DNA from 3 places in the Streptomyces sp. NPDC017246 genome. Region 3 is predicted to be linked to each of the others. Evidence: riboswitches for the same ligand, from Rfam matches in the RefSeq annotation. Region 3 holds a riboswitch; each other region holds the start of a gene.
What was found. Region 3 has a riboswitch for cobalamin ahead of ACH4MY_RS15620 (cobalamin biosynthesis protein). Riboswitches for the same ligand answer to the same signal wherever they lie in the genome.
Positions count from the first base shown of each region.

Region 1 (5,907 bases), on a different contig from region 3:
GTTCCCGCGCGTGGGACTGCCGGGCGGTGTCGAGCCGGAAGCCGTCAGGGGCGTGGTTGACGCACATGCCGGAGCCGATGCACACGCTCCGGTCGACCTCTACGTGCCAGCGGTCGCCCATCAGGCGCCGCCGTCGTAACCGGCCGGCAGGTGGATCATCTTGTGCTCCAGGTACTCGCCGAAGCCCTCGGGGCCGAACTCCCGCCCCAGACCGGAGTTCTTGTAGCCGCCGAACGGGCCGAGCATGTCCAGGCTGAAGGTGTTGACGTTGAAGGTGCCGGTGCGCACACCCCGGGCGAAGTCGATACCGCGCTCCACGTCCGCGGTCCAGACGCTGCCGCTGAGCCCGAACTCGGAGTCGTTCGCGAGCCGCAGGGCCTCGGCCTCGTCCCCGTACGGCAGGAGACAGATCACCGGGCCGAAGATCTCCTCGCGGGCGATCCGCATGGAGTTGTCGACCCCGCCGAAGAGGGTCGGCTCGACGTACCAGCCGCGGTCGAGACCGGCCGGACGCCCGCCGCCGGCAAGCACCTTGGCGCCCTCCTCCTGGCCGATCCGGATGTAGTCGAGGGAGCGCTGCTGCTGACGGCGGGCGACGAGCGGGCCGACCTGGGTGGCCGGGTCGAGCGGGTCGCCGACGACGAGCGCGCCGGCCGCCGCGGCGAAGGCCTCGGCGGTCTCCTCGTACCGGGCGCGGGGGACGAGGATCCGCGTCTGGGCCACACACGCCTGGCCGTTGTTCATCCAGGCGGCCGGCACGATCCCGGCGACGGCGGTCGCCGTGTCGGCGTCGGGCAGGATCACGGCGGCCGACTTCCCGCCGAGTTCGAGGGTGACGCGGGTGAGGTTGCGGGAGGCGACCTCCATGACCCGCCTGCCGGCGGCGACGGACCCGGTGAAGGAGACCTTGTCGACCCCGGGGTGCCCCACGAGGTACTCGCTGACCTCGCGGTCGGCGGGCAGGATGCTGAGCACACCCTCGGGCAGCCCGGCCTCGGTGGCGATGTCGGCCAGGATGTACGAGTCGAGGGGCGACTCCGGCGAGGGCTTGAGGACCACCGTGCAGCCGGCCAGCAGCGCGGGCCCCAGCTTGGCGGCGGCGGTGAACTGCGGCACGTTCCACGGGATGACGGCCGCGACCACACCCACCGGCTCACGCCGGACGAGCAGCGGCCCGAGCACGCCGCCGCGCCGCTCCTCGTAGGTGAAGTCACGGGCGACGGTGATCGCCGCGTCCCAGACCATCATCGCGCCGAGCGCCTGCGCGAGGACGGACCAGGAGTACGGGGAGCCGTTCTGCGCGCTGATGGAGCGGGCGATCTCCTCGTGGCGGACGGCGATCGCGTCCTTGATACGGCTGACGACGGCGATCCGCTCCTCCACGGACATCCGCGGCCAGGGCCCCTCGTCGAAGGCCCGCCGGGCGGCGGCCACGGCCCGGTCGACATCGGCGGCGGAGGCGTGCGGGACACGACCGATGACCTCCTCGGTGTGCGGGGAGACGACCTCGATGACCTCCTCGCCGAGCGGATCGGTCAACTCTCCACCGATGAACAGCTTCGCGTGCTCCACAAGCTCGGTCATGACCGCCGCCTTCACGAGGAGATGATTTCCTGACGATGCCTCAGAACTGATACCAGTTCTAGTTATGATGGGCAACGGTCGAGCACACTCCGTACCGCCGCGGAGGGCCTCCGCGATGTCGTGGAGGGCTTCCGTACCGCCGTGGAGAGATGAGGATCCATGCAAGGACCCCTGCCCCAGGTGACCGAGCACGGCGGAGGCGTCTGGTCGCTCCGGGTGCCCATCCCCGACAATCCACTCGGCCACACCCTGGTCCACGTCCTCGACACCGGCCGCGGCCCGGTCCTCGTCGACACCGGGTGGGACGACCCCGCCTCCTGGAGCGAACTCGTCGGTGGGCTCGACGCGCTGGGGCTCTCCGTGCGCGAGGTCCACGGGGTCGTCATCACCCATCACCATCCCGACCACCACGGGCTGTCCGGCCGGGTCCGTGAGGAGTCCGGGGCCTGGATCGCCATGCACGCCGCCGACACCGCCGTCGTCCGCCGCACCCGCGAGGCCGACCCCGGCACCTGGCTCGACTACCTCGCCCGCAAGCTCGCCACCGCCGGCGCCCCCGAGGAGCATCTCGCCCCGCTGCGGGCCGCGCGCTCCTCGGGCCGGATGCGTACCCTCCCCGGTCTGCGCTCCGCCCTCCCCGACCGGGAGATCGTCCCCGGCGAACTCCTCGACCTCTCCGGTCGGCGGCTCCGGGCGATCTGGACCCCCGGCCACACCCCCGGCCACGTCTGCCTCCATCTGGAGGAGGAGCACCCCTCCCGGCTGCCCGGCCACGGCCGGCTCTTCTCCGGCGACCACCTGCTGCCCGGGATCTCCCCGCACATCGGGCTGTACGAGGACCCCGACGACGCCACCGGGGCCGATCCCCTCGGCGACTACCTCGACTCCCTCGAACGCATCGGCCGCCTCGGCGTCGCCGAGGTCCTCCCCGCCCACCAGCACGCCTTCCCCGACGCCGCCGGGCGGGTCCGTGAACTCCTCGACCACCACGAGGAACGGCTCACCGGGCTCCTCGGGCTCCTCGCCGTCCCGCTCACCCCGTGGCAGCTCGCCGAGCGGATGGAGTGGAACCGCCCCTGGGAACAGATCCCCTTCGGTTCCCGGAACATCGCCGTCAGCGAGGCCGAGGCCCATGTCCGCCGCCTGGTGAAGCTGGGCCGCGCGGAGGCGGTTCCCGGCACGGACCCGGTGGAGTTCGTCGCCGTCTGAGGCCTCGGCCCCGCACCGGACGGACGACCTGCGCGATCAGGTCCACCGGGGAGACCCCGCCGCCACGACGTCACTCCTCACGCGCACGCGAGGAGGTCTCCGGACGCCCGCGCGGGGCGGTCTCCGGTCCCGGTGTGAGGCGCCTCGCACCCACCGGGCGGAGGGCCTACGGGCCGGTAGACTGAGCCGGTCGTCATCATGCCCGTACGGGGAAAGCCGGTGCGAATCCGGCACTGACCCCGCAACCGTGAGCCGTCTCCCCTCGGGGGAACGGCGAGTCGGACTGCCCGTCCGGGACGTGACCGCCGGCACCGTCGAGGAATACGGAGCCGAGCCTGGTGCCCTGAGGCGTGCCGGTGCCCGGCCGCAGGAGAGGGCCCCATGAACACCGTCCGCCGCGGCGCAGCCGCGCTCGCCGCCGCCACCGTCCTGCTCGGCACCGGAGCAGCCGGAGCGGCCACCGCCGCGCCCTCCCCGTCGCCGTCGGCCGTCACGATCCCGCCCGGTCTGTACGGCACGAAGGACCCGACGTACGACGGTGTCTGGCGTCAGTCGCTCGCCTTCCTCGCCCAGCGTGCCACCGGCTACCAGCCCGCCGACCAGTCCGTGGACTGGCTGCTCGGCCAGCAGTGCGAGGACGGCTCGTTCAGCTCGTACCGCGCCGACGCCACGAAGCCCTGCGACGCGAAGACCATGCGGGACACCAACGCCACCGCCCTCGCCGTGCAGGCGCTCGGCTCGGTCCGCCGCCAGGCCACCGACCCCGAGCAGATCGACAAGGCCGTCAAGGCGGGCGCCGGCTGGCTGCGGAACGTACAGAACAAGGACGGCGGCTGGGGCTACAGCTCCGGCGGCGCCAGCGACGCCAACTCCACCTCGGTCGTCGTCGGCGCGCTCGCCGCGACGAGCGTGAAGCCCGGCTCGTTCACCTCCGCCGAGGGCCGTACGCCCTACGACGCGCTCCTCACCTTCGCACTGCCCTGCTCCGACAAGGCCGGCGCGGGCTCCTTCGCGTACCAGCCGGACAAGACCGGCAAGCTGCTCGCGAACGCCGACGCCACCGCCGCCGCCACCCTCGCCGGGCTCGGCAAGAGCATCGTCGCCACCAAGGCCTCCCCCGAGCAACCGCCGGCCTGCACCGACCTGTCGAAGCCGACGGTCGAGCGGGCCGCGCTCAACGGCGCCTCGTACCTGGCGAAGGCCCTCGCGAAGACCGGCCACCTGACCCTGCCCCCGATGCCGGGTGCCACCGACACGACCGAGCAGCCCGACATCGGCAACACCGCCGACGCCGTCGTCGCGCTCGCCGCGTCCGGTGCCGCGAAGGAGGCGAAGCCCGCCCTGGAGTGGCTGGAGAAGAACTCCGCCGCCTGGGCGAAGGAGAGCGGACCGGCGGCGTACGCACAGCTGATCCTGGCCGCCCGCGCGACGGACACCGACCCCCGCGAGTTCGGCACGGCGGACCTGGTGGAGCAGCTCAACGCCACCGGTCCCGCGCCCAAGACCCCGGACACCTCGGCCTCCTCGACGAGTGACGACGACGAGTCGGGCTTCGACGTGTGGTGGATCATCGGGATCGGCATGGTGGTCGGCGTCGGCATCGGCTTCCTCGTGAGCGGCCGCAAGAAGTGACCGCGGCGGCGAGGAACGGCGCCCGGCTCGCGGGCGCCGCGGCCGGGGCGCTGCTCACCCTGACCGCCGTCGCGGCCGCTCCCGCGCAGGCCGCGGGCTACCGCTACTGGTCGTTCTGGGAGAGCGACGGCGGAAAGCCCTGGGCGTACGCCACCCAGGGGCCGGCGACCGCCCGCCCCGCCGACGGCGACGCGATCGGCTTCCGCTTCGCGATCAGCAACGGCACGGACGACACCTCGCTGCCCTCCGCCGCCCCCGACTTCGCGAGGATCTGCGGAGGCGTGGAGAAGAAGGACGGCACCAAGCGGGTCGCGGTCGTCGTCGACTTCGGCGGCCCCGCGGACGCGCCGCCCGGCGACACCCCGCCGGAGAAGCCGGTCAAGGCCGGCTGCGCGCAGGTCCGCGAGGACGCGACGAGCGCGGAGGCGCTCGCCACGGTGGCGAAGCCGCTGCGGTACGACAGCGCCGCCATGCTGTGCGGGATCGCCGGCTACCCGGCGCGGGGCTGCGGCGAGCAGGTCGCGGAGAACGCCCCGGCGTCGGCGGCGCCCACCGCGCCGGCCTCGGCCGGCGAGCACGGCGGGGGCCCGTCGCTGGGCGTGCTCGTCGGCGGGGCGGCCGTCCTGGCCCTGGGCGGGGCGGCGGTCTGGAAGGCCCGCCGTCGCGGATGAGCCCCGTATGACCCGCACCTCTTGTACGGCCCGCGGCTCCCGTGCGTCCGGTACCTCTTCTATGGCCCGCGTCTCCCGCGCGGCCCATGCAGCCCGTACCTCCCGTACCTCCCGTACGACGAGTCCCGCAGGACGCCGCTGATGCCGCCCGCCGTTCTCCGCGCCCCGGAGGCGAGCCGGGCCAATGCCCTGCACGCCGGTGCCTGGTGGCTGTGGGCGCTCGGCCTGGCCGTCGCCGCCTCCCGCACCACCAACCCGCTCCTGCTCGGTCTGCTCGTCGGAGTGGCCGGTTACGTCGTGGCGGCCCGCCGTACGGACGCGCCCTGGGCCCGTTCGTACGGCGCCTTCGTGAAGCTCGGCCTGTTCGTCGTCTTCCTGCGGGTCGTCTTCTCGCTGCTGCTCGGCTCCCCGATCCCCGGCACGCACGAGCTGTTCACCCTGCCCGAGGTGCCGCTGCCCGACTGGGCGCAGGGGGTACGGATCGGTGGGCGGGTGACGGCCGAACAACTGGTGTTCGCGGTGTACGACGGTCTCAAGCTGGCGACCCTGCTGATCTGCGTCGGCGCGGCGAACGCCCTGGCCAACCCGGCGCGGCTGCTCAAGTCGCTGCCGGGCGCGCTGTACGAGGCCGGGGTCGCCGTCGTCGTCGCCATGACCTTCGCGCCGAACATGGTCGCGGACGTGGTCCGGCTGCGGACCGCCCGACGCCTGCGCGGCCGCCCCACCGGCGGGGTGCGGGCGGTGCTCCAGATCGGCCTGCCCGTCCTGGAGGGCGCCCTCGAACGGTCGATCGCGGTCGCGGCCTCGATGG
Region 1 covers NZ_JBIRMW010000001.1:114,300-120,206, forward strand. The annotation lists gene ACH4MY_RS00555 (ferredoxin) at 1-121, opposite strand, end outside; gene ACH4MY_RS00560 (aldehyde dehydrogenase) at 121-1,584, opposite strand; gene ACH4MY_RS00565 (MBL fold metallo-hydrolase) at 1,744-2,793, shown strand; cobalamin riboswitch at 2,964-3,099, shown strand; gene ACH4MY_RS00570 (prenyltransferase/squalene oxidase repeat-containing protein) at 3,175-4,425, shown strand; gene ACH4MY_RS00575 (SCO2322 family protein) at 4,422-5,096, shown strand; gene ACH4MY_RS00580 (energy-coupling factor transporter transmembrane component T) at 5,238-5,907, shown strand, end outside.
Region 1: another riboswitch for cobalamin. It lies ahead of ACH4MY_RS00570 (prenyltransferase/squalene oxidase repeat-containing protein); the one in region 3 lies ahead of ACH4MY_RS15620 (cobalamin biosynthesis protein).

Region 2 (5,907 bases), on a different contig from region 3:
CGACCCGTCGTGCGGTGGTGACGGTCAGGCCGGTGGACTGCGAGCCGCGCACCGCGAGGTCCGCCGCCTCGGCCGCGCCCTCCACCCGGATGCCCAGCACGCCCAGCTCGCCGTCGTCGAGACTGGGCCGGCGGCCGCCACTGCTCACCACGTCGGGTGAGACGTACGGGTTGTTGCTGATCAGCAGTGCCTGCTGGGACGAGAGCGGCGTGCCGTCGATCCGCGCGTCGAGCCGTCGCACCCCTTCGCCGACCAGCAGGTCCGGCATGAGGGTCAGGGCCGTCCCCGCCTTGTCGTCGCGGTACTCGGGGCGCTGGACGACATCGGCGTAGACGCCGAAGGACACCGTGTTGACGAAGGGCCGGCCCGCGACGTCACCGAGGTCGATCCGAAGCTCCTCGCCGTCCGTCAACGCGTCCAGGCAGCGGGCCGGATCGGACCGGTCCAGGCCGAGGTCCATGGCGAAGTGGTTCCGGGTGCCGGCCGGGACGACGAGGAACGGCAGGTCGTGTTCGGCGGCGACCGCCGCGACCAGGGCCTGGGTGCCGTCGCCGCCGGCGACGCCGAGCAGGTCCGCTCCTTCGGCCACCGCCTCGCGGGCCAGTTCGGCCACGTCGGCCGGGGCCGCGGGATCGAGCACGGTCACCCGGGCGCCGAGTGCCTCCGCCCGCTCGACCAGCCCGAAACGGCCGACCTTCCCGCCCCCCGACTTCGGATTCATGATGAGGTACGGCCGTCGGGGCCGGGGCGCGGCGACGCCGCGACTGACCCGCCGGGGACGGGCCTTGCGCAGCGCCGCACGGGCCAGGGCCAGCGCGGCACCCCAGCACAGGACCAGCACCAGCGCCGTCAGCCACAGACCGTCGTGTGCGAAGAGCACCACGACGCCGACCGGAGCGGCGACCGCGAGGAGCGCCCCCAGCAGCCGGACCGCACCGCGGTGCGCCACGAACCACCAGACACCCGCGGCACAGACGACGAGGCCGAGCAGCCCGGCTCCGACGACCTCCAGTCCGCCCTCGCCGACCGCGAGCACGAGCACGACGACGGAACCGACCACCGCCAGCACGGCCAGGCGCGCCAGCAGCCGCGCGGCCGGCGGCGGGCCGGTTTCCGTCAACCGCGTCCCACCCCTGCCGTCCTGCCCCATCCCGTGTCCGCCTCTCACCCCGCACGCGCCCGGTCGGCGCCCGGTCAGCGCCCGCTCCGTGCCACCAGCCTTCCCATTCACGGACCGGCGGGCATCCCTGGCGGGCCGAGCGGGTGAGCGCCGCTTCCTCTTCTCCCCTCGGGAACCCGGGCCGCCCCGCGGCCCGGACCGCCCCGCACAACGCCGCCCCGGCCGTCGCCGCCCCGCCGGGCGGTGACCGCCGTCAGCCCCGGCGCCGCGCGTCCGAGGCGTAGGTCTCCAGATACGCGGTCACGACGCGGCGGGCCTCGTCGATCGTGGCGTCGTCACCGTCCGGCGAGCGCCGGAACGCGACGTCGAAGAGCCGGTTGCCGATCTCGAAGGCGAGCTCCAGGACCAGCGGCGGTACGTCGGCGGGGACGAGGCCGCGTTCCACGAGGAGGTGCCGGAGGCGCTCGGCCTGCGCTTCGTCGAACGCGCGGACCAGCTCGACGAGCGGCTCGCCGCGCCCCTTGAACCACAGCTCGACGCAGCCGGGGTGGCGACGGAAGTAGCCGAGCAGCGGGTTGATGACGGCGTCGGCCGTGTCACTCAGCGTCTGCGGTCCCGAGGCCTCCAGCTCGGCGCCGACGAGGGCGTCGACCTCGTTCATATGGCCTTGCAGCAGCTCGGCGTCGACCTGGTGCCGGTCGGAGAAGTAGTGGTAGACGGAGGCGACGGGGATCCCGGCCCGCTCTCCGATCGCCTTGAGCGTGGCGGCCTCGTAGCCCTGCTCGACGAGCAGGACCTCCGCGGTGTCGAGGATGGCCCGTCTGCGCTCCACGCCCCGGCGCTGCACCACGGCCGGGCGAGCGGGAGTCCGGGTTGCCGGTGTTTTCTCGAACACGATTCGAAATCGTATCAGTGACATACCCGGCCTTCCTCCGCGACGAAGGTCGACAGCGGACTCGTGGAAACGGCGGGCGGCGGCCGGCGACAAGTCGATCTTCCCAGCGGCGGCCGTGACCGCTGCCGTAGCCTGGGCGTGCAGCTGGTTCGCCCCGTCCGCCAGGCGGGATGCGTCGTAAGAGGGAACCCGGTGGGAATCCGGGACTGCCCCGCAGCGGTGAGCGGGAACGACCGCCGTCATACGCACTGGATCCGGGAAGGGTCCGGGAAGCGACGGCCACTAGGTGTCCGCCGGTGGAATCCGGAGGGCGTGCCCGCGAGTCCGAAGACCTGCCCGTTGCCCGCACGCGGACGATTCCGCGCGCGGACATCCCGGTGACCTCGAGGGCGGGTCGGCGTACACACCAGTCGGACGACCGCGCCGTAGCGCGCCCGGTCGGCCGTCCGGTCGTCGCCCCTTCGCGCTCTCGTCCCGTCTCCGGGATCTCAGGGATTCATCTCGCGAAGGAGATCTCCGTGACCACGAAGTCCACGGCCCCGGCCGCACGGGCCACCGTGTACGGCCACCCCCGCCAGGGCGGTGACCGGGAGCTGAAGAAGGCGATCGAGGGCTACTGGAAGGGCCGCGTCACCGCAGGCGCCCTGCGCTCCACGGCCGCCGAACTGCGCGCCGCGAACTGGCGGCGGCTCGCCGAGGCCGGCATCCGTGAAGTGCCCACCGGCGACTTCTCGCTCTACGACCACGTCCTCGACACCACCGTCATGGTCGGCGCGATCCCCGAGCGCCACCGGGAGGCCGTCGCCGCGGATCCGCTCGACGGCTACTTCGCGATGGCGCGCGGCACTCAGGACGTGGCGCCGCTGGAGATGACGAAGTGGTTCGACACCAACTACCACTATCTGGTGGCGGAGTTGGGGCCGGACACGGTGTTCGCCGCCGATTCCTCCCAGCGGGTCGACGAGCTGCGGGAAGCCCTCGCGCTCGGCCTCGCGGCCCGGCCCGTCCTCGTCGGCCCCGTCACCTACCTGCTGTTGTCCAAGCCGGCGCCCGGAGTCGCCGCCGATTTCGATCCCCTGACGCTGCTCGACCGGCTGCTCCCGGTGTACGCGGAGGTCCTCGCCGACCTCCGTGCCGCGGGGGCCGCATGGGTCCAGCTCGACGAACCCGCCCTGGTCCAGGACCGGACCCCGGCCGAACTCGACGCCGCCGCCCGCACCTATCGCGATCTCGGCGCGCTCACCGACCGCCCGAAGCTGCTCGTCGCCTCCTACTTCGACCGGCTCGGCGACGCCCTGCCCGTCCTGGCCAAGGCACCGGTCGACGGGCTCGCCCTCGACTTCACCGGCCGGGCCGCGGCCAATCTCGACGGACTCGCCGCCGTCGGCGGCCTGCCGGGCAAGCGTCTGGTCGCCGGCGTCGTCGACGGCCGCAACATCTGGATCAACGACCTGGAGAAGTCCCTCGCCACCCTCGGCACCCTCCTCGGGCTCACCGACCGGGTCGACGTGTCGGCCTCCTGCTCCCTCCTCCACGTCCCCCTCGACACCGCCGCCGAACGCGACATCGACCCGCGGATCCTGCGCTGGCTCTCCTTCGCGCGTCAGAAGACCACCGAGGTCGTCACCCTCGCCAAGGGCCTGCGGGGCGGTACCGGGGTCATCTCCGGCGAGCTGTCCGTCAACCGGGCCGCCCTCGCCTCCCGCACCGCCTCACCGATCACCCGTGACCCGGTGGTACGGGCCCGGGCCGCCGCCGTCACCGGGGCGGACACCCGCCGCTCCCTGCCGTACGCCGAACGGGCCGCCGCCCAGCGCACCCGCCTCGGTCTGCCCCTGCTGCCGACCACCACCATCGGCTCCTTCCCGCAGACCGCCGAACTGCGGACCGCCCGCGCCGACCTGCGGTCCGGCCGGATCGACTCCGGCGGCTACGAGCAGCGGATCAGGGCCGAGATCCAGGAGGTGATCGCCTACCAGGAGAAGACGGGGATCGACGTCCTCGTGCACGGCGAGCCCGAACGCAACGACATGGTGCAGTACTTCGCCGAGCAGCTCACCGGCTATCTGGCCACCCGGCACGGCTGGGTCCAGTCGTACGGCACCCGCTACGTCCGGCCGCCGATCCTGGCCGGGGACATCTCGCGTCCGGAGCCGATGACCGTGCGCTGGACGACGTACGCGCAGGCGCAGACCGCGAAGCCGGTCAAGGGCATGCTCACCGGCCCCGTCACCATGCTCGCCTGGTCCTTCGTCCGCGACGACCAGCCCCTCGGCGAAACCGCCCGCCAGGTCGCGCTCGCCCTGCGCGACGAGGTCGAGGACCTGGAGGCCGCCGGCACCTCCGTCATCCAGGTCGACGAACCGGCCCTGCGCGAGACGCTTCCGCTGCGGGCCGCCGACCGCCCCGAGTACCTCGGCTGGGCGACGGAGTCCTTCCGTCTCTCCACCGGCGGGGTGCGGCCGGAGACCCAGATCCACACCCACATGTGCTACGCCGAGTTCGGGGACGTCGTGCAGGCCATCGACGACCTCGACGCCGACGTCATCAGCCTGGAGGCGGCCCGCTCCCACATGCAGGTCGCCCGCGAACTCGCCGCCCACGGCTACCCGCGCGAGGCCGGCCCCGGTGTCTGGGACATCCACTCCCCGCGCGTCCCCGGCGTCGAGGAGGCGGCCTCCCTGCTGCGCAGGGGACTTGAGGCGATCCCCACCGAGCGCCTGTGGGTCAACCCCGACTGCGGTCTGAAGACCCGGGGCTGGCCGGAGACCCGCGCGTCCCTGGAGAACCTGGTCGCGGCCGCCCGCACGGTCCGTGACGAGCTGCCCCGGTCCTGACCCCGACCGCCGGGCCCGGGGGTACGCGCCCCCGGGCCCGGAGTCGGCTAGCGGCGGCGGGTCCAGAACCCGACGCTGCCCGCCGGCCGAAGGTCCCGCCGTCGCAGGACGCCGCGACCATGATCCGTTCCACGGACGGCTCGACGCGGCCGGGGTCGATCTCCAGCCAGTCGGCGACCACCCCGCCCTCACCCTGTGCGTGCCCCGCCAGCCGTACACCGCTTCCCGCGTGCTCGGGCTGGTTGTAGAAGACCAGGTCGCCCCGGCCCCTGACCTTGCCACCCCCGTCGACCAGCAGCGCGGCCGCGCCGACCTCCGGTGCTCCCGCCCCACCGGACCGGCGCACGACGGCGACCCGCATCGGCTCGCCACTGAGCGGAAGGTTTCCCCCCTTGATGATCTGTGTCATACGCGCATCCTGACACCGGGCCGGACACCGCCGACAGTCCGTCAGCCGGGCGTTCCGGCAGCCGGACGGCCCGACGACCGAATCGGCTTGCGAGAGGTGCTCCCGACGGCGATCCTCGTCCTCTGGAACCCCAGGGAGCAGCGTGCCGTCCTTCGTCCACCGGATCACCAAGTACGACCCTGCCGACCGTGACGAGCACGGCGGTTACATCGGCGACGAGGAGCCGATCAGTGACCACGGGCCGGTGGAGGCCGCCTACCTGGCGGCCGTGGCCGCCTTCGCCGAGGCCTCGGGGATCGATCACGTGGCCGTGCGCGAGCCACAGGTGGGCGTCGACTTCGTCGACTTCGGCCTGGAGCCGCAGATCGAGGGCCACGGCCTGCTCGGGCTCTTCCCGCCGGACCTCGGCGGGTACCACGACGGGGCCGTGGTACCCCTGTCGCTCGCCCTGGAGCTGGTCCGGGCCATGCTCCGCGACAACGGAGCGTGGTGTCGGCTGGAGGTCGAGGACCGGTTCACCGTGCACGTCGGATGGGACCAGTACGTCTTCGTCGGCAGCGACCGGCCCTGCGAGGACGCCCTCGCCACCACCCGGGCACTCGGACTGTTCCCGGAACGTCTGCGGTCCTCGCCGTACGACGCGGTC
Region 2 covers NZ_JBIRMW010000001.1:942,710-948,616, forward strand. The annotation lists gene ACH4MY_RS04295 (diacylglycerol/lipid kinase family protein) at 1-1,150, opposite strand, end outside; gene ACH4MY_RS04300 (TetR/AcrR family transcriptional regulator) at 1,374-1,952, opposite strand; cobalamin riboswitch at 2,144-2,370, shown strand; gene metE (5-methyltetrahydropteroyltriglutamate--homocysteine S-methyltransferase) at 2,534-4,852, shown strand; gene ACH4MY_RS04310 (TerD family protein) at 4,743-5,261, opposite strand; gene ACH4MY_RS04315 (RNA-binding protein) at 5,404-5,907, shown strand, end outside.
Region 2: another riboswitch for cobalamin. It lies ahead of metE (5-methyltetrahydropteroyltriglutamate--homocysteine S-methyltransferase); the one in region 3 lies ahead of ACH4MY_RS15620 (cobalamin biosynthesis protein).

Region 3 (5,907 bases):
GGGTGCCCCCTCGTCGCCGCGGTAGGCGGGGACGAGGACGGGGATCTTGCGGAGGTTGAAGAAGGGGACGACGTTCAGCGGGTGCTCGCGGGTGGTGCCGAGGCCGTGCAGGGCGATCACCCAGGTGGTGCGGGGGGCGGCCACCAGCCAGGCCGGCAGGGGGCCGAGCTCGCCGGGGATCTCGACGTCCTCGTGGGCGAGCCCGAGGGCGCTGATCGGGGTGCCGACGTGCAGCCCGGGGGTGAAGCGGACGCGGGCGCCGGGGCCGAGCACTCCGAGCTCGACCCGTTCCAGCCGCCGGACGGCGGTGTCGGCGGTGTGCGGGACCCGGTCGAGGACGGGGCCGACGACGGCGTGCAGGCCGTGGCCCTCGATCCCGTACGTACCGGGGCGCAGCGAGGCGAGGCTGCGGGTGAGGGTGATCCGCTCGGGGGCCGTCGCGTGCACGGTGAGTTTGGGATCCCCGGGCAGGGGACGTCCGGACGGCGCCCTGAGGGCGACGTCGCTGGCGTACCGGCCGGCCGCGATCACGGCCGCGCCGACACCGAGCAGAGTGGTGACGGCCGCTGCCGTCGCTGTAGCCGGGCGCACGCTCCCAGTCTCGGCAGGGTGGGGGCGACCTGCCACCGGACGGACCCGGCCGGGGGGGACCGGGAGTCGGACGGGGGCCGGCGAGGGGGGTGACCGGGAGTCGGACGGGGGCCGGCCGGGGGCGTCGGCGGGTACCTCGGGGACCCCCTGGGGAGTGACATGGGTCTCCTCGGCGGGGTCCCCCGGTCGGATGGTTCGTTCCAGGGAGCGGAACCGGGTGACGGCGGAGGAACCGGGGCAGGTCGCACGTGCCCTGTGATGGCCCGTATTACCCGGGGTTGCGGGGTGACCGCATCGTGGACACCCGGCCCTCCGGGACGCTAAGCGGAATCACTTGACACCGGATAGGGACACCACGCCGCCCGGCCCAGTTCACCTTCCGTTCACCCAGGTTGCTTACGTTCGGCTTGCCACTGACGTCAAACGATTGCCTGGGTAAATGGAACACATCACGCTGCTGCTCGCCATTGTGGTCGTGACAGCTCTCGTGTTCGATTTCACGAACGGTTTCCACGACACCGCCAACGCGATGGCCACGACCATCTCGACCGGTGCGCTCAAGCCGAAGACGGCGGTGGCCATGTCCGCCGTGCTGAACCTCGTCGGCGCGTTTCTGTCCGTGGAGGTCGCCAAGACGATCTCCGGCGGGATCATCAACGAAGAGGGCATTCGTACAGAGGTGATCTTCGCCGCGCTGGTCGGCGCCATCCTCTGGAATCTGCTGACCTGGCTGCTCGGACTGCCGTCCAGCTCCTCGCACGCCCTCTTCGGCGGCCTCATCGGCGCCGCGGTCATGTCGGCCGGCTGGTCGGCCGTGAACGGCTCCACCATCGTCACCAAGGTCCTCATCCCCGCCGTCGCCGCGCCGCTGGTCGCCGGCCTCGCCGCGATGCTGGCCACCAAGCTGACGTACAGGATCGGCGCCAAGACCGACGAGAAGCACACCGCCAAGGGCTACCGGGTCGGCCAGATCGCCTCCGCCGGTCTCGTCTCCCTCGCCCACGGCACCAACGACGCCCAGAAGACGATGGGCATCATCACCCTGGCACTGGTCACCGGCGGCGTCCTCGCCCCCGGCTCCAACCCGCCCCTGTGGGTCATCGTCTCCGCCGGTGTCGCGATCGCCCTCGGCACCTACCTCGGTGGCTGGCGCATCATCCGCACCATGGGCAAGGGCCTCACCGACCTCCGGCCGCAGCAGGGCTTCGCCGCCCAGACCAGCGCCGCGACGGTCATCCTGGCCTCCTCGCACCTCGGCTTCTCCCTCTCCACCACCCAGTCCTGCTCGGGTGCCGTGATGGGCGCCGGTCTCGGCCGCAAGGGCGGTGTCGTCCGCTGGTCGACCGCGACCCGGATGTTCGTCGCCTGGGGTCTGACCCTGCCCGCCGCGGGTCTGGTCGGCGCCGGTGCCGAGTTCCTCACCAAGCAGGGCCCCTGGGGCATCGCCGCCGTCGCGGTCCTCCTGGTCGGCGGCTCGGGCGTCATCTGGTCGCTGTCCCGCCGCAAGCCGGTCGACCACAACAACGTCACCGACGACGACCTCGACGCCGAGCCTGCGGGTGTCGTGACCACCGCCATCGCGGCCGTCACCCCGCCGCCGGCCGCCGGTTCCGTCGCCGCCGTCGCGGACGAGGACCTCAAGACCACCATCCCCGCGCCGGTTCCCACCGACCCGGCCGCTCCCCCGGCTCCCGCCGCAGCGGTGTAAGGAACGAACCACATGAAGATCGACTGGGCAGCTCTCGGCTCCGTCTTCGGAGTCAGCCTCGTGGCGACCCTCGCGCTCGTGGGCCTCTTCACCCTCGGCATCATCGGCCTCTCCAAGCAGGAGCAGGCCGCCGCCCAGGGAGGCTCCGCCGCGATGGCCCGCACCGGCGCCTACGCCTGCTTCGGCCTCTGCCTCGCGGCGGTCGCGTACGGCATCTACCTGATCGTCGCCTGACGGTCCTCGGGATCCCGGCCGGGCGGTCCGCACCTTCGGGTGCGGGCCGCCCGGCCGTCGCATGTCCCGCGCCGTGTTTGTGGTGCTTCGCACAGTGACCCGACGCAGGTCAAGGGTGAGTTGACGGGTGTTCTCGGGCCGTGGTGGACTGCCGAGGCCATTACGGCGGCAGTAGAGGAAGTCCGGTGCGAATCCGGCGCGGTCCCGCCACTGTGACCGGATCCGAAGGGTCCGGGAGTCAGGAACTCTCGCCGCCGGTCACGTCGATCCAGGGCGCGGACCCTGAGTGAGGACATAGCGCCATGCCCGGCCGCGGCCGCAGCGTATCCAGAGCCACCGGTGTCTTCGCCTACGGCGCGGCCCTCGGCCTCGCCGTCGACCAGCTCGTCGGCGACCCCCGCCGCGGCCACCCCGTCGCCGTGTTCGGCCGGGCCGCCGCCGCCGTCGAGGAGCGCCTCCACCACGACCACCGCGGCTGGGGCGCCCTGCACACCGCCGTCTGCGCCGGCTCCACCGCGGCCCTGGGCGTGCTCGCCGCACGGGCCGTACGGAACCGGCCGGCCGCCGCCGTCGCCCTGACCGCCGCCTCCGTCTGGGCCGTCGTCGGCGGTACGACCCTGGGCCGGGAGGCCCGCGCCATCGGCGGGGCGCTCGCCGCCGGGGACCTGGACGTGGCCCGGGAGCGGCTGCCGCATCTGTGCGGCCGCGATCCGCAGTCCCTGGACGGACCGGCGATGGCCCGCGCGGTCGTCGAATCGGTCGCCGAGAACACCTCGGACGCCGTGGTCGGCGCCCTCTTCTGGGGCGCCGTCGCCGGCGTGCCCGGCCTCGTCGCCTTCCGGGCCGTCAACACCCTCGACGCGATGGTCGGCCACAAGTCGCCCCGCCACCGCCGCTTCGGCTGGGCCTCGGCCCGGCTCGACGACGTGGCCGGCTGGCCCGGGGCCCGGCTGACGGCCGCCCTCGCGACCGTCGCCGGCGGGAACCCGCGCGGAGCCGTACGGGCCTGGCGGGCGGACGCGGCGCAGCACCCCAGCCCCAACGCGGGCCCGGTCGAGGCCTCCTTCGCGGGCGCGCTCGGCGTACGGCTCGGGGGCACCCTCTCGTACGGCGGGCGGGTCGAACACCGGCCGGTGCTGAACGGGGCGGGGCGGCCCGTCGAGGTCGCCGACATCGACCGGGCGGTACGGCTGTCGCGGCGGATCACCGGACTCACTCTGGCCGCCTGTGTGGGCGGCCGCATGATCATCGGCGCCCTGGGGGCCCGGAAGCGGAGGAACGCATGAGGGGTGGGGGGCTGCTGGTCGCCGGCACCACGTCCGACGCCGGCAAGAGCGTCGTGACGGCCGGCATCTGCCGCTGGCTGGTCCGCAAGGGCATCAAGGTGGCGCCGTTCAAGGGACAGAACATGTCCCTCAACTCCTTCGTGACCCGCGAGGGCGCCGAGATCGGGCGGGCCCAGGCCATGCAGGCGCAGGCCGCCCGCGTCGAGCCGACCGCGCTCATGAACCCGGTGCTGCTCAAGCCCGGCAGCGACCGCTCCAGCCAGGTCGTCCTGATGGGCAAGCCGGTCGGCGAACTGAGCGCCCGCGGGTACCACGGGGGCCGGCAGAAGGAGCTCTTCGAGCCGGTGATGGCGTGCCTGGAGGAGCTGCGGAGCACCTACGACGCCGTGATCTGCGAGGGCGCGGGCAGCCCGGCCGAGATCAACCTGCGGCGCACCGACATCGTGAACATGGGCATCGCACGGGCCGCCCGGCTGCCCGTGGTCGTGGTCGGGGACATCGACCGGGGCGGGGTCTTCGCCCAGTTCTTCGGCACGACGGCGCTGCTCGCCCCCGAGGACCAGGAGCTCGTCGCCGGCTACCTGGTGAACAAGTTCCGCGGCGACGTGACCCTGCTGGAGCCCGGACTCGACATGCTCCACGGGCTCACCGGGCGCCGGACCTTCGGCGTGCTGCCGTACGCGCACGGGCTCGGCATCGACGAGGAGGACGGCCTGCGGGTCTCCCTCCGGGGCGCGGTGCGGGAGTCCGTCGTCGCACCGCCGGTCGGCGCGGACGTGCTGCGGGTCGCGGTCTGCGCCGTACCGCTGATGTCCAACTTCACGGATGTGGACGCGCTGGCGGCCGAGCCGGGTGTGGTCGTGCGGTTCGTCGACCGGGCCGAGGAGCTCGTCGACGCGGATCTGGTCGTGGTGCCCGGCACGCGCGGCACGGTCAAGGCCCTCGCCTGGCTGCGGGAACGCGGTCTCGCCGACGCGCTGACGCGGCGCGCGGCCGAGGGACGGCCCGTGCTCGGCGTCTGCGGCGGCTTCCAGATCTTCGGCGAGCACATCGAGGACGAGGTCGAGTCCCGGGCCGGAGCCGTCGACGGGCTCGGTCTGCTGCCCGTACGGGTCCGCTTCGCGCGCGAGAAGACCCTCGCCCGGCCGGTCGGCTCGGCGCTCGGGGAACGGGTCGAGGGATACGAGATCCACCACGGCGTCGCCGATGTGCGGGGCGGGGAGCCCTTCCTCGACGGGTGCCGGGTGGGGTCCGTCTGGGGCACCCACTGGCACGGCTCCCTGGAGAGCGACGGGTTCCGGCGGGCGTTCCTGCGGGAGGTCGCGGCGGCTGCGGGACGGCGGTTCGTCCCGGCGCCGGACACGTCGTTCGAGGCGCTGCGGGAGGAACAGCTGGACCGGCTGGGCGACCTGATCGAGGAGCACGCGGACACCGACGCGCTGCTGCGGCTCATCGAGGAGGGGGCTCCGGCGGGGCTGCCGTTCGTGCCGCCGGGAGCGCCGTGACGCGGGGCCGTCCTTCGGGACATCAGCGAATCGAACTCGAGGAAAGGACCACCCGATGAGCACCCGGTATCCGTTCACCGCCGTCGTCGGTATGGACGACCTGCGGCTCGCGCTGCTGCTCAACGCCGTCAGCCCGGCCGTGGGCGGTGTGCTGGTCCGTGGCGAGAAGGGCACCGCCAAGTCCACGGCCGTCCGGGCGCTCGCCGAGCTGCTGCCCGCCGTGCCCGTGGTCACCGGCTGCCGGTTCAGCTGCGATCCGGGCTCGCCCGACCCCGGCTGCCCCGACGGGCCCCACGAGACCGGGCCCGGGAGCGAGCGGGCCGCCCGTATGGTCGAGCTGCCCGTCGGCGCCTCCGAGGACCGGCTCGTCGGCTCCCTCGACATCGAGAAGGCGCTCAGCGAGGGGGTCAAGGCCTTCGAGCCCGGACTGCTCGCCGCCGCCCACCGGGGCATTCTCTATGTCGACGAGGTCAATCTGCTCAGCGACCACCTCATCGACCATCTGCTCGACGCCGCCGCCATGGGCTCCTCCTACGTCGAACGCGAAGGCGTCTCCGTGCGGCACGCCGCACGGTTCCTGCTC
Region 3 covers NZ_JBIRMW010000006.1:64,080-69,986, forward strand. The annotation lists gene ACH4MY_RS15605 (alpha/beta hydrolase) at 1-591, opposite strand, end outside; gene ACH4MY_RS15610 (anion permease) at 1,031-2,299, shown strand; gene ACH4MY_RS15615 (hypothetical protein) at 2,312-2,533, shown strand; cobalamin riboswitch at 2,669-2,801, shown strand; gene ACH4MY_RS15620 (cobalamin biosynthesis protein) at 2,836-3,819, shown strand; gene ACH4MY_RS15625 (cobyric acid synthase) at 3,816-5,324, shown strand; gene ACH4MY_RS15630 (putative cobaltochelatase) at 5,380-5,907, shown strand, end outside.